DNA from 3 places in the Tardiphaga sp. vice304 genome. Region 3 is predicted to be linked to each of the others. Evidence: predicted binding sites of a transcription regulator. Region 3 holds the regulator's gene; each other region holds the start of a gene.
What was found. The regulator LexA, encoded in region 3, represses DNA repair genes until DNA is damaged. The targets are predictions, from matches to a motif close to TGTTCNNNNTGTGTTCNG.
Positions count from the first base shown of each region.

Region 1 (3,276 bases), 2.6 Mb from region 3:
CATTCCACAGGTCGCGTGTTCCGGCGTTACGCCGCGCGGCGGGAATCGTCGGCGAGCGCGCGGTACGACAGCGATTCGGCGAGATGCAGCCGGCCGATCATGTCGGCGCCGTCGAGATCGGCGAGCGTGCGGGCGACGCGCAGCACGCGATGATAGCCGCGCGCAGACAGTTTCATGGTGACGGCGGCATCGCGCAGCAGCGCCAGCCCCGCCGCATCCGGCTGCGCCACCGCTTCCAGCACCGCGGCCGGTGCCGTCGCATTGGTGCGGATGTTCCTCAGCCCCGCCGCGGCATAGCGCGCCGCCTGGATATCGCGCGCGGCTTTGACGCGGGCGGCCACTTCGGCGGAGCCTTCGGCCGGCGGCGGCAGGATCAGGTCGGCGGCGGTCACGGCCGGCACCTCGATGCGCAGATCGATGCGGTCCATCAAGGGCCCGGAAATGCGCGATTGATAGTCTCCGGTGCAACGCTCGATGCGGCCGCGGTGGCAGGCGTAGCCCGGCTCGAAGGCGTGGCCGCAGCGGCACGGATTCATCGCCGCGACCAGCATGAAGCGCGCGGGATAGGTGACGCGGTGGTTGGCGCGCGACACCGCGACCTCGCCATTCTCCATCGGCGCGCGCAGCGAATCCAGCACGCGCGGATCGAATTCCGGCAGTTCGTCGAGAAACAGGACGCCGTGATGCGCCAGCGAGATTTCGCCGGGCCGGGCGCGCATGCCGCCGCCGGTCAGCGCGGCCATGCTCGCAGAGTGGTGCGGCGCGCGGAATGGCCGCCGCGCGGTCAGCGCGCCGTCCTTGATCTCGCCGGCCACCGAGGCGATCATCGATACTTCCAGCAATTCGGTCGGCGACAGTGGCGGCAGGATCGACGGCAATCGCGCCGCCAGCATCGACTTGCCGGCGCCGGGCGAGCCGGCCATCAGCAAATGATGGCCGCCTGCCGCGGCAATTTCCAGCGCGCGCTTGGCGCTCTCCTGGCCCTTGATATCGCGCAGGTCGAGTAGCGCGGTTTCGCGCTCATACATTTTCGGCTGTGGCCGTGACAGCACCTGGGTGCCCTTGAAATGGTTGGCGAGCTGGATCAGCGAGGAGGCCGCGATGATCTCGATATCGGGGCTCGCCCACGCCGCCTCGGCGCCGCAGGCGGCCGGGCAGATCAGGCCCTCGTCGCGCGCATTGGCGCCGATCGCCGCCGGCAGTACGCCCGCGACCGGCGCGATCGACCCGTCGAGGCCGAGTTCGCCGAGCACCGTGAAGCCGGCCAGGGCGTCGGCCGGAATCGCGCCGATCACGCCCATCAGCCCGAGCGCGATCGGCAGGTCGTAATGGCTGCCCTCCTTCGGCAGATCCGCCGGCGCCAGATTGACGATGATGCGCCGCGCCGGCAGCGCCAGCCCGGAGGCGACCAGCGCCGCCCGCACCCGCTCGCGCGCTTCCGACACTGCCTTGTCCGGCAGCCCGACGATCAGGAAATTTGGCAGGCCGGGCACGACCTGGACCTGAACGTCGACGGCGCGGGCCTCGATGCCCTCGAATGCGACGGTAGATACGCGCTGTACCATCTCAAGCTCCCCAGCCAAGGCAATAGTAACCGAAGGTTGCGGGTTGGCAAGAACGTTGAGTGAACGTTCAGAGATTGGTGCGGCGCGGAGTCGCGCGATCATTTTGTAAAGATTTTGTTAAAGCGGCCATGCGACGCTCGCCGGACAATAGCACCTCCCTGAAGCCCTACTGAAATGTCCGATCCATTGCCCAGGCCTTCGGATACCGCCGGTGACGCCGAGCTGATTGCTTCCCTGCGGGAGCAATTGGCGGCGCAGAACGCGTTGATTGCCGAGCAAGCCGCCTCGCTCGCGCACAGCCAGAAGATCTTCGATCGTTCCTCCAAGGCGGCCCGGATCGGGGTCTGGGAATGCACGCTGGCCGATGAATCGCTGGTCTGGACCGACGTCGTCTACGATCTCTTCGACCAGGAGCGCGGCACGCCGCTCGACCGCGCCGTGACGCTGCAATGCTATCCGGAGGAGTCGCTGCGCGCGCTGAGCCAGGCGCGCAACCAGGCGATCGAGGACCGCACTGGCTTCAGCCTGGAGACCGAGATCGTCACCCCCCGCGGCAACCGGCGCTGGATCCGGATCACCGCCACGGTGGAATGCGTCGATGGCGTCGCGGTGCGGATCTTCGGCATGAAGCAGGACATCACCGAAGAGAAGATCATGGCGGACCGCAACCGCTACCTCGCCGAGTTCGACGCCATGACCGGGCTGGCGAACCGCAGCCGGTTTCAGGCGAAACTGGCCGAACTGGGCGCCATCCGGGCGACCAAGCCATTCGGTGCGCTGCTCTTGATCGACCTCGACGAGTTCAAGTCGGTCAACGACAGTTGCGGCCACGCCGCCGGCGACGAGTGCCTGCGCGAGGCGGCTGAGCGCATCGGCGACATCTGCGCCGGCGCTGACCTCGTGGCGCGGATCGGTGGCGACGAATTCGCCGTCATGCTCGGAACGCAGCTTTCTCTTGCAGATATATCGCAGATCGCCGCGGCGATCGTCGCGGAGATGGAACGCCCGGTGCTGTTTCGCGGTCGCCCGCTGCAGCTCGGCGCCTCGGTCGGCGTCGCAATGGTCGACGACTGCACGCCGACGCAGCTATTCGCGATGGCCGATGCCGCGCTCTACGCCGCCAAGAACGCCGGCCGCGGCACGTTCCGGATCCACCAGCCCGGCTCCGGCCAGCGCGCCAGCCGACCCTGCCAGCCTCACGCCGCCTGAGGCGGCGCGGCGTGCGCCGCGACGGGACGACCACCGGCTCCCGATTCCGTGCGTACCCGCATATTCACGTTTATCGGCGTTGCGATGACGCTGCTTCTTCACCCTCCCCTTTTGAAGGGGGGGGGAGGCGGCGATCTACTCAGCGACGCTTCGCTTCCACGACGTCCCAGAACTTCGCCGCGACGTTCGGGCCGCCGAGCTTGGCGATGGCGCGGATGCCGGTCGGTGACGTGACATTGATCTCGGTGAGGTGGCCATCGATCACGTCGATGCCGACGAACAGCAGACCGCGCTCGCGTAGTGCGGGTCCCACGCGCTCGCAGATCTCGCGCTCGCGCGGCGACAGCTCGGTCTCTTTCGCCGCCCCGCCGCGCACCATGTTGGAGCGCAGATCATCTTCGGCCGGCACGCGGTTCACGGCACCGGCGAATTCGCCGTCGATCAGGATGATGCGCTTGTCGCCGTGCTTCACTTCCGGGAGGAAGCGCTGGATCACCCACTG
Region 1 is NZ_CP041402.1:436,896-440,171, forward strand. It holds gene FNL56_RS01990 (YifB family Mg chelatase-like AAA ATPase) at 27-1,565, opposite strand; gene FNL56_RS01995 (sensor domain-containing diguanylate cyclase) at 1,740-2,774, shown strand; gene gshB (glutathione synthase) at 2,914-3,276, opposite strand, start outside.
Region 1: the regulator LexA is predicted to act here: its motif matches at 1,614-1,631, upstream of FNL56_RS01990 (YifB family Mg chelatase-like AAA ATPase).

Region 2 (3,276 bases), 2.1 Mb from region 3:
CAACCGCTTCAGGCAGCAGCGAGGCGATGAACGCCGCTTGTTCCAGTTCGTCGATGGCCTGCTCGACGCGGTCCATCATCTGCTCGATGACCGGACGGGCGTTGAGGCGCGTCACCTCCTTGCGGGCTTCGATGGCGATGCGGTCGGCCTTCTGCTCGATCCGGCTGGCGCGCGCGGCGAGGGCCTTGCCGTCGCTGCTGCGCCCGGCCTGCAGCGCGGCGATATGAGACGCGAGGCCGGCGGCGATATCGTTCGCCAGACCGGCCTGGCGCAGGATGATGGCAAGCAGGGTGCTATCGACCCGCTCCAGATGCCGGACCAGTTCGGCTTCGATCTGGTCGCGTACCAGGCGTACCGAGCGGCCCTCGCGCAGTGCTTCGGTGGAAACCCGCATCGCGGTCTTGAGGAATTCCACCGCGGCGTCGCGGCCCAGGGCCTGGTCGAGCCGTTCGCCGAAACCGATCCTTGTTGGGGCCGCGTTGCGTACCGCGGCGCCGATCAGTTCGTCACCGCCAAGTTCGAGGAACGCCCGGTGGCCGATCCGATGGCGCGCCGCCCAACCGAGCAGGTTGGCGGCGTCGCCCTTGGCGACCCAGCTCCGCAACAATTTTCGCGCCTTGTTCCAGTCGATCAGGAACACCAGAGCAGCGCCGATCGCGGCCAGGAAGGCATCGCGCTCATCGGCGCTGTCGGCCTGATAGTCGCCGGTCACCAGATAGAACGTGCCGTCGTCGCCGAGTCCGCTGGCGGCGTGCCGATCCAGCCCGCTCCACGCCGCCGGGAATTTCTCGAACTGCGCCACGAAGAACCTGGCGCGGGCGCGATGCACGTCGGTATAGGTGACGGTGACGGTGTTCGCCTTCACGGCGATTACGACGACATGGGCATCGGTGGTGCCGATATCGTTCTGGATCAGCAGCCGCCCGCCGGAACGCGTCGCCATGGTGTCGAGGCCAGGGTGATCGAACTTCAGCATTTTCGTCTCGCCGAGCCCACGCATGAAGCTCTGCACCGGCGCATGGTCTTCAGGCTGCAGACCGAAGACATGGGCGCCATCGACGATTTCCTCGGCGCAACGGGCGGCAAGACGGTTAAGCGCCTTGTGCAGGTCCATCACCAGCCGATGCAGGCTGTCGGCGCCGTTTTCGGCCATGCCGGTCAGTCGCGCGATCCGCACCACCTCGATCTCGGTCGCCGCGTCCAGCACGCCGGCCGCCAGCATCGCCGCCAGCCGGGCGTCGAAGGCCTCGCCCTCCTGCGGGGCGCCGGCCCGGACGGCGCGGATCATCGCCGCGATGTCGTCGGCGATGTCCTTCATCAGCTTGGCAAGATTTGGCGCGGCGATGCGACCGTCGGCTGCCATATGGGCGCCGCCGATCAGCGTCGCGATCGCCGCCGGCGGAATCGAAGCGGCGCGGCATTCGGCCTGCAGATCCGAAACGGCCTGATCCGGCTGTCGCGCATGCTGCGCGGCGCCCTGCAACGCGCTCATCCGCACCTTGATGCGGTCATTGGCGCCGAGACCTTCCGCGACCAGAGAGGGCAGCAGCATGCCGGTCTGGCCAAGTTGTTCGATGATCTGGGATTTCATTTGCCACCACCAGTTCGATCCGACCTGTGCATGTATGGCGCGCCTTCGCGACAGTTTGATTGCGCTGGATCATTCATCGAAACGTCACAGAACAGCTGCCCGACCGGCACGGATTGCCGCCGGCTGTTTCGAACAGGGATGTTTATTTGTTCTTGATATGTTCCGGTTGTTTGTTATGTTGTCGGCATGACTCGCACCCATGCTGCCGCCCGCAAGCACCCGCCGGTTCTGCCGCCCCCCGAACCGGGCGGGGCCTCGCCGTTTCCCGAGATTGCGGTGGCGATCGAGAAGCAGCGGCGGCGCGGTCGCGGGGCGCAATCCAATGATAGCGGTCGCTTCGAGGCCGAAGCCCGCGTCGCCTTCGACGACGGCTGGCAGAGCCTCGATGAACTGCCGGCCTTCAAGACGACGGTGGCGGTCGATACCGCGCGAAAGGTGATCACCCGCAACGAGTCGCCGGATATCGGCTTCGACCGCTCGATCAATCCCTATCGCGGCTGCGAGCACGGCTGCGTCTATTGCTTCGCGCGGCCGAGCCACGCCTTTCTCGGCCTGTCGCCCGGACTGGATTTCGAATCGAAGTTATTCGTCAAGCCGGACGCGCCGGGGCTGCTGGAGAAGGAGCTGGCGGCGCCGGACTACGAGCCGAGGATGATCGCGATCGGCACCAACACCGATCCCTACCAGCCGATCGAACGCGAGCGGAAGGTGATGCGCGGCATTCTCGAAGTGCTCGAGCGCGCCAACCATCCGGTCGGCATTGTCACCAAGGGGGCTTTGGTGACCCGCGATATCGACATTCTGGCGCGTATGGCGAAGCGCAACCTCGCCAAGGTGGCGATCTCGGTGACGTCGCTCGATCCGAAGCTGTCACGCACGATGGAGCCGCGGGCGTCGTCGCCGGAAAAGCGGCTGGAGGCGCTGCGGCAATTGTCGGAGGCGGGCATTCCGACCACGGTGATGGTGGCGCCGGTGATTCCCGCGCTGAACGACGCCGAGATCGAGCGCATTCTCGATGCCGCGGCGCATGCCGGGGTGAAGGAGGCGAGTTACGTCCTGCTGCGGCTGCCGCTGGAGGTCCGCGACCTGTTTCGCGAATGGCTGATGGCGAACTATCCGGATCGGTATCGCCACGTCTTCACGCTGATCCGCGACATGCGCGGCGGCCGCGACTATGATTCGCAATGGGGCACGCGGATGAAGGGTACCGGGCCGATGGCCTGGATGATCGGCCGGCGCTTCGAGATCGCCTGTACCAAGCTCGGCCTTAACAAGCGCCGCTCCAAGCTGACCACGGATCACTTCGTGCGGCTGAGCAAGGCGGGCCAGCAATTGAGTTTGTTTTAGAAGGCTAAGTTTCGCTGCCAGAAGTTTCGCTGCCAGAAGTTTCGCTGCCAGGACTTTCGCTGCCAGGACTTGGCCCCTCGCTTCCATGCGGAACGAGGGTGCCTGAGCAGCGCCATCGGGTGGAGGGGAGTTCGTGAGTTCGCGGCTCCCCTCGCCTGAAAGGCAATGCATCGATTGATGCCGACCTCTTGACGGAGCGTCGGTCGGTAGCCCGGATGAAGTCGGCGCGCGGGAAGCGCGCGACGACGTAATCCGGGAATGGCTGTTGTGGATAGGCCGGCCCCGGATTGTCATCCGGGCTACGCATTACCCCAGATCGCTGCGCGGATTGTAGGTGT
Region 2 is NZ_CP041402.1:5,124,445-5,127,720, reverse strand. It holds gene FNL56_RS24495 (hypothetical protein) at 1-1,591, opposite strand, end outside; gene FNL56_RS24490 (PA0069 family radical SAM protein) at 1,778-2,938, shown strand; gene FNL56_RS24485 (DnaJ C-terminal domain-containing protein) at 3,245-3,276, opposite strand, start outside.
Region 2: the regulator LexA is predicted to act here: its motif matches at 1,739-1,756, upstream of FNL56_RS24490 (PA0069 family radical SAM protein).

Region 3 (3,276 bases):
TGTCGTTTGCCGCGACATTGGGACTGGTGGCGCTGGTGCAGGGCGGCGTGCCGGTCCTCTTGGCATCGCCGGACCATTCCGCAACGGCGCGCGCCGCGCTCTGGGGCGGTCGCGAGATCATCCTGCTGACGCTGGCGTCGCTGGTCGCCGGCCTCGCCACCACGCCCTATGCGGCGTTTCATTTTCACCGCGTGACGCCGTATGGCGTTTTCGCCAATCTGCTGGCGATGCCGGTGGTCTCCGTGCTGGTGATGCCGGCCGGACTGCTCGGGCTGGCCGCGATGCCGTTCGGTTTCGACGGCGTGTTCTGGCGGCTGATGGATGTCGGCATCCAATGGATGATCGTGGTGACGCAATGGGTCGCGGCCTTGCCGGGAGCCATCGGACGGGTCGCCGCGTTCGGGCAGGGGCCGCTGATCGCCGCGACGCTGGGGATCATCCTGCTCGGGCTGCTGCGCACGCCGCTGCGCTGGATCGGCGCCGGTGTGCTGGCGCTATCGATTGCCGCGGTGCTCACGGTCAAGATGCCGGACGTGTTGATATCAAATGACGGCCACCACGTCGCGGTTCGCGGCCGCGATGGACGGCTGCAATGGATGCGCAGCACCAAGGATACGTTTTTGCAGAAAGAGTGGCTCGGGGCCGACGCCGATCCGCGGCTGCCGAATGAGGCGTCGCTCGGCCACGGCGTGGCATGCGATGTCGCGGGATGCGTCGCGGCGCTGGCCGATGGGGCTCTGGTTGCGCTGGCGCTGCAGCCCGACGCTTTTGCCGATGACTGCGCGCAAGCGGTGCTGATCGTCACGTCAAATCAGCCGCCGGCCAATTGCGCCGCAAAGGTGATCGATGCGGAAACCCTGCGGGCCAGCGGCGCACTGATTTTGCGCCGAAGCGGCGACGGATTTGCAACCACCGCCGTCCGGCCGAAAGGCGTCAACCGGCCGTGGTCGGGCGCAGTGCCTGATGCCGCCGAACCATCAAGCGCTGCAGGACGGGGCAACCGCCCGGTCGATGCGACGCCGGCCGAAGCCGACGTGCAGGCCGATGATTCCGCTGCTCAGTAGCGGCGATAGATCCCGACCAGCTTGCCCTGGATGCGAACCCGGTTCGGCGGCAGGATGCGGACTTCGTAGGCGTCGTTAGCGGGCTCCAGCGCGATCGAGGCGCCGCGGCGGCGGAAGCGCTTCAAGGTGGCTTCCTCCTCGTCGATCAGCGCGACCACGATGTCGCCGGTATCGGCGCTCTCGTTTTTCTGGATCAGCGCCATGTCGCCATCGAGGATGCCGGCGTCCTGCATCGAGTCACCGCGCACTTCCAGCGCGTAGTGCTCGCCGGTGCCGAGCATGTCGGGGGGTACGCTGATGGTGTGGCTGCGGGTCTGCAGCGCCTCGATCGGCGTACCCGCGGCGATGCGGCCCATCACCGGGACGGCCACCGAGCGGCGGCTGTCTTCCTCGTAATCGCCGTTGCCGTTGTTGTTGCCATTGCCGGTCGACAAGGGTCGCACCTTGCCGAGCGTGCCTTCGATGACGCTGGGCGTGAAGCCACGGCGGCCGGTGGCAGGTGCTGCGGCGCCGCCGAGTTCGGGCAGCTTGATGACTTCGATGGCGCGCGCCCGGTTCGGCAGCCGGCGGATGAAGCCGCGCTCTTCAAGCGCCGTGATGAGGCGGTGGATACCGGATTTGGAGCGCAGGTCGAGCGCGTCCTTCATCTCGTCGAAGGACGGCGGCACGCCGGCTTCCTTGAGCCTTTGGTCGATGAATTTCAGAAGTTCATACTGTTTGCGCGTGAGCATCTGGAGCCATCCTTGGTTGACGGGATCAGCCGCCGCATCATCATCGTCGGTTTCAGGACCGGGCAAAGCCACGACATCTCGAAACAAATCATGAACGAACACTATCTGTTCCATATGTGTTCCGCAACGCTTAAATTCCGGTCAACAAAACCGCAAGAGGGCTCAGATCGGCAATCGCACAAACTCGCAAAGCGAACCCTTGGGCGCCGCCACAGCGAACGGCCGACGGATCAGAAGTCCTTGCGCGGCAGCGAGATTTCCCAACAAGGAGGAGTCCTGCCTGGATACCGCCGTCGCGATCACGCTACCGTCGTCGCCCGGCGTCAGCACCGCGCGCAGATAATCTTCGCGCTGATCATTGGCGGCAAGATCGCGACCGACCCGACCCGATTCGATGGCATGGGCGACCTGCGCGCGGCCGGACAGCGCGCGAATCAACGGCACCATGAACAGGAAGGCGCAGACATAGGACGACACCGGATTGCCGGGCAGGCCGATCACCCGCATCGCGCCGCGCCGTCCGTTCATCATCGGCTTGCCCGGCCGCATCGCGATCTTCCAGAACGCCATCTCGACGCCGGCGGCCTCCAGCGAGGGCTTGACCAGATCGTGGTCGCCGACCGAGGCGCCACCGGTAGTGACGAGGATATCGGCGCCTGCGTCGATCGCACGCTGGATCGCCGAGGCGGTCGATTCCAGCGTGTCGGCGGCGATGCCGAGATCGATCACCTCGGCGCCTTCGGCGCGCGCCAGGGCGCGAAGCGCAAAGCCGTTGGACAGGACGATCTGGCCGGGGCCGGGGATGGCGCCGGGCAGCACCAGTTCGTCGCCGGTGGCGAGTACGGCGATCACCGGGCGGCGGCGCACCGGCAGTTCGGGGTGGTTCATGCCGGCGGCGAGCGACAGATCGCGATCGGTGAGGCGCTGCCCGGCGCGCAGCAGAACGTCGCCTTCAGCGAAATCGATGCCGGCCGCGCGGATGTGCTTCGCCACGGTGGCGGCTTCGTTGATGAGGACGACGGCGCCGTCGCGCGAAGTGTCTTCCTGGATCACGATGGCGTCGGCACCGTCCGGCACGACGCCGCCGGTGAAGATGCGCAGCGCCTCGCCGGCGGCCAGCGCGCGCTCGAACGGCCGGCCGGCGGCGACCTCACCGATCACCGTGAGCCGCGCGCCCATCACGGCATCGGCGGCGCGCACCGCATAGCCGTCCATCGCCGACATCGGCTGCGGCGGCTGCGTCCGATTGGAGGCGATGTCGCGCGCCAGCACGCGGTGGTACGCCGCCTCCAGCGGCACCATTTCCTCGGGCAGGGCGTCGGCGCCCGCGAGAATGGCAGCCATCGCGTCGGCAACCGGCATCAGGGCCATCAGTCAATCTCCAGGCGTCGTGATCAATCGGCGTCGTTGTCGGTGACCAGATAATGGCCCGACTTGCCACCCTTCTTTTCGACGAGATGAAGGCCTTCGATGCGGACGCC
Region 3 is NZ_CP041402.1:3,034,402-3,037,677, forward strand. It holds gene FNL56_RS14410 (ComEC/Rec2 family competence protein) at 1-1,064, shown strand, start outside; gene lexA (transcriptional repressor LexA) at 1,058-1,795, opposite strand; gene FNL56_RS14420 (molybdopterin molybdotransferase MoeA) at 1,958-3,166, opposite strand; gene moaC (cyclic pyranopterin monophosphate synthase MoaC) at 3,190-3,276, opposite strand, start outside.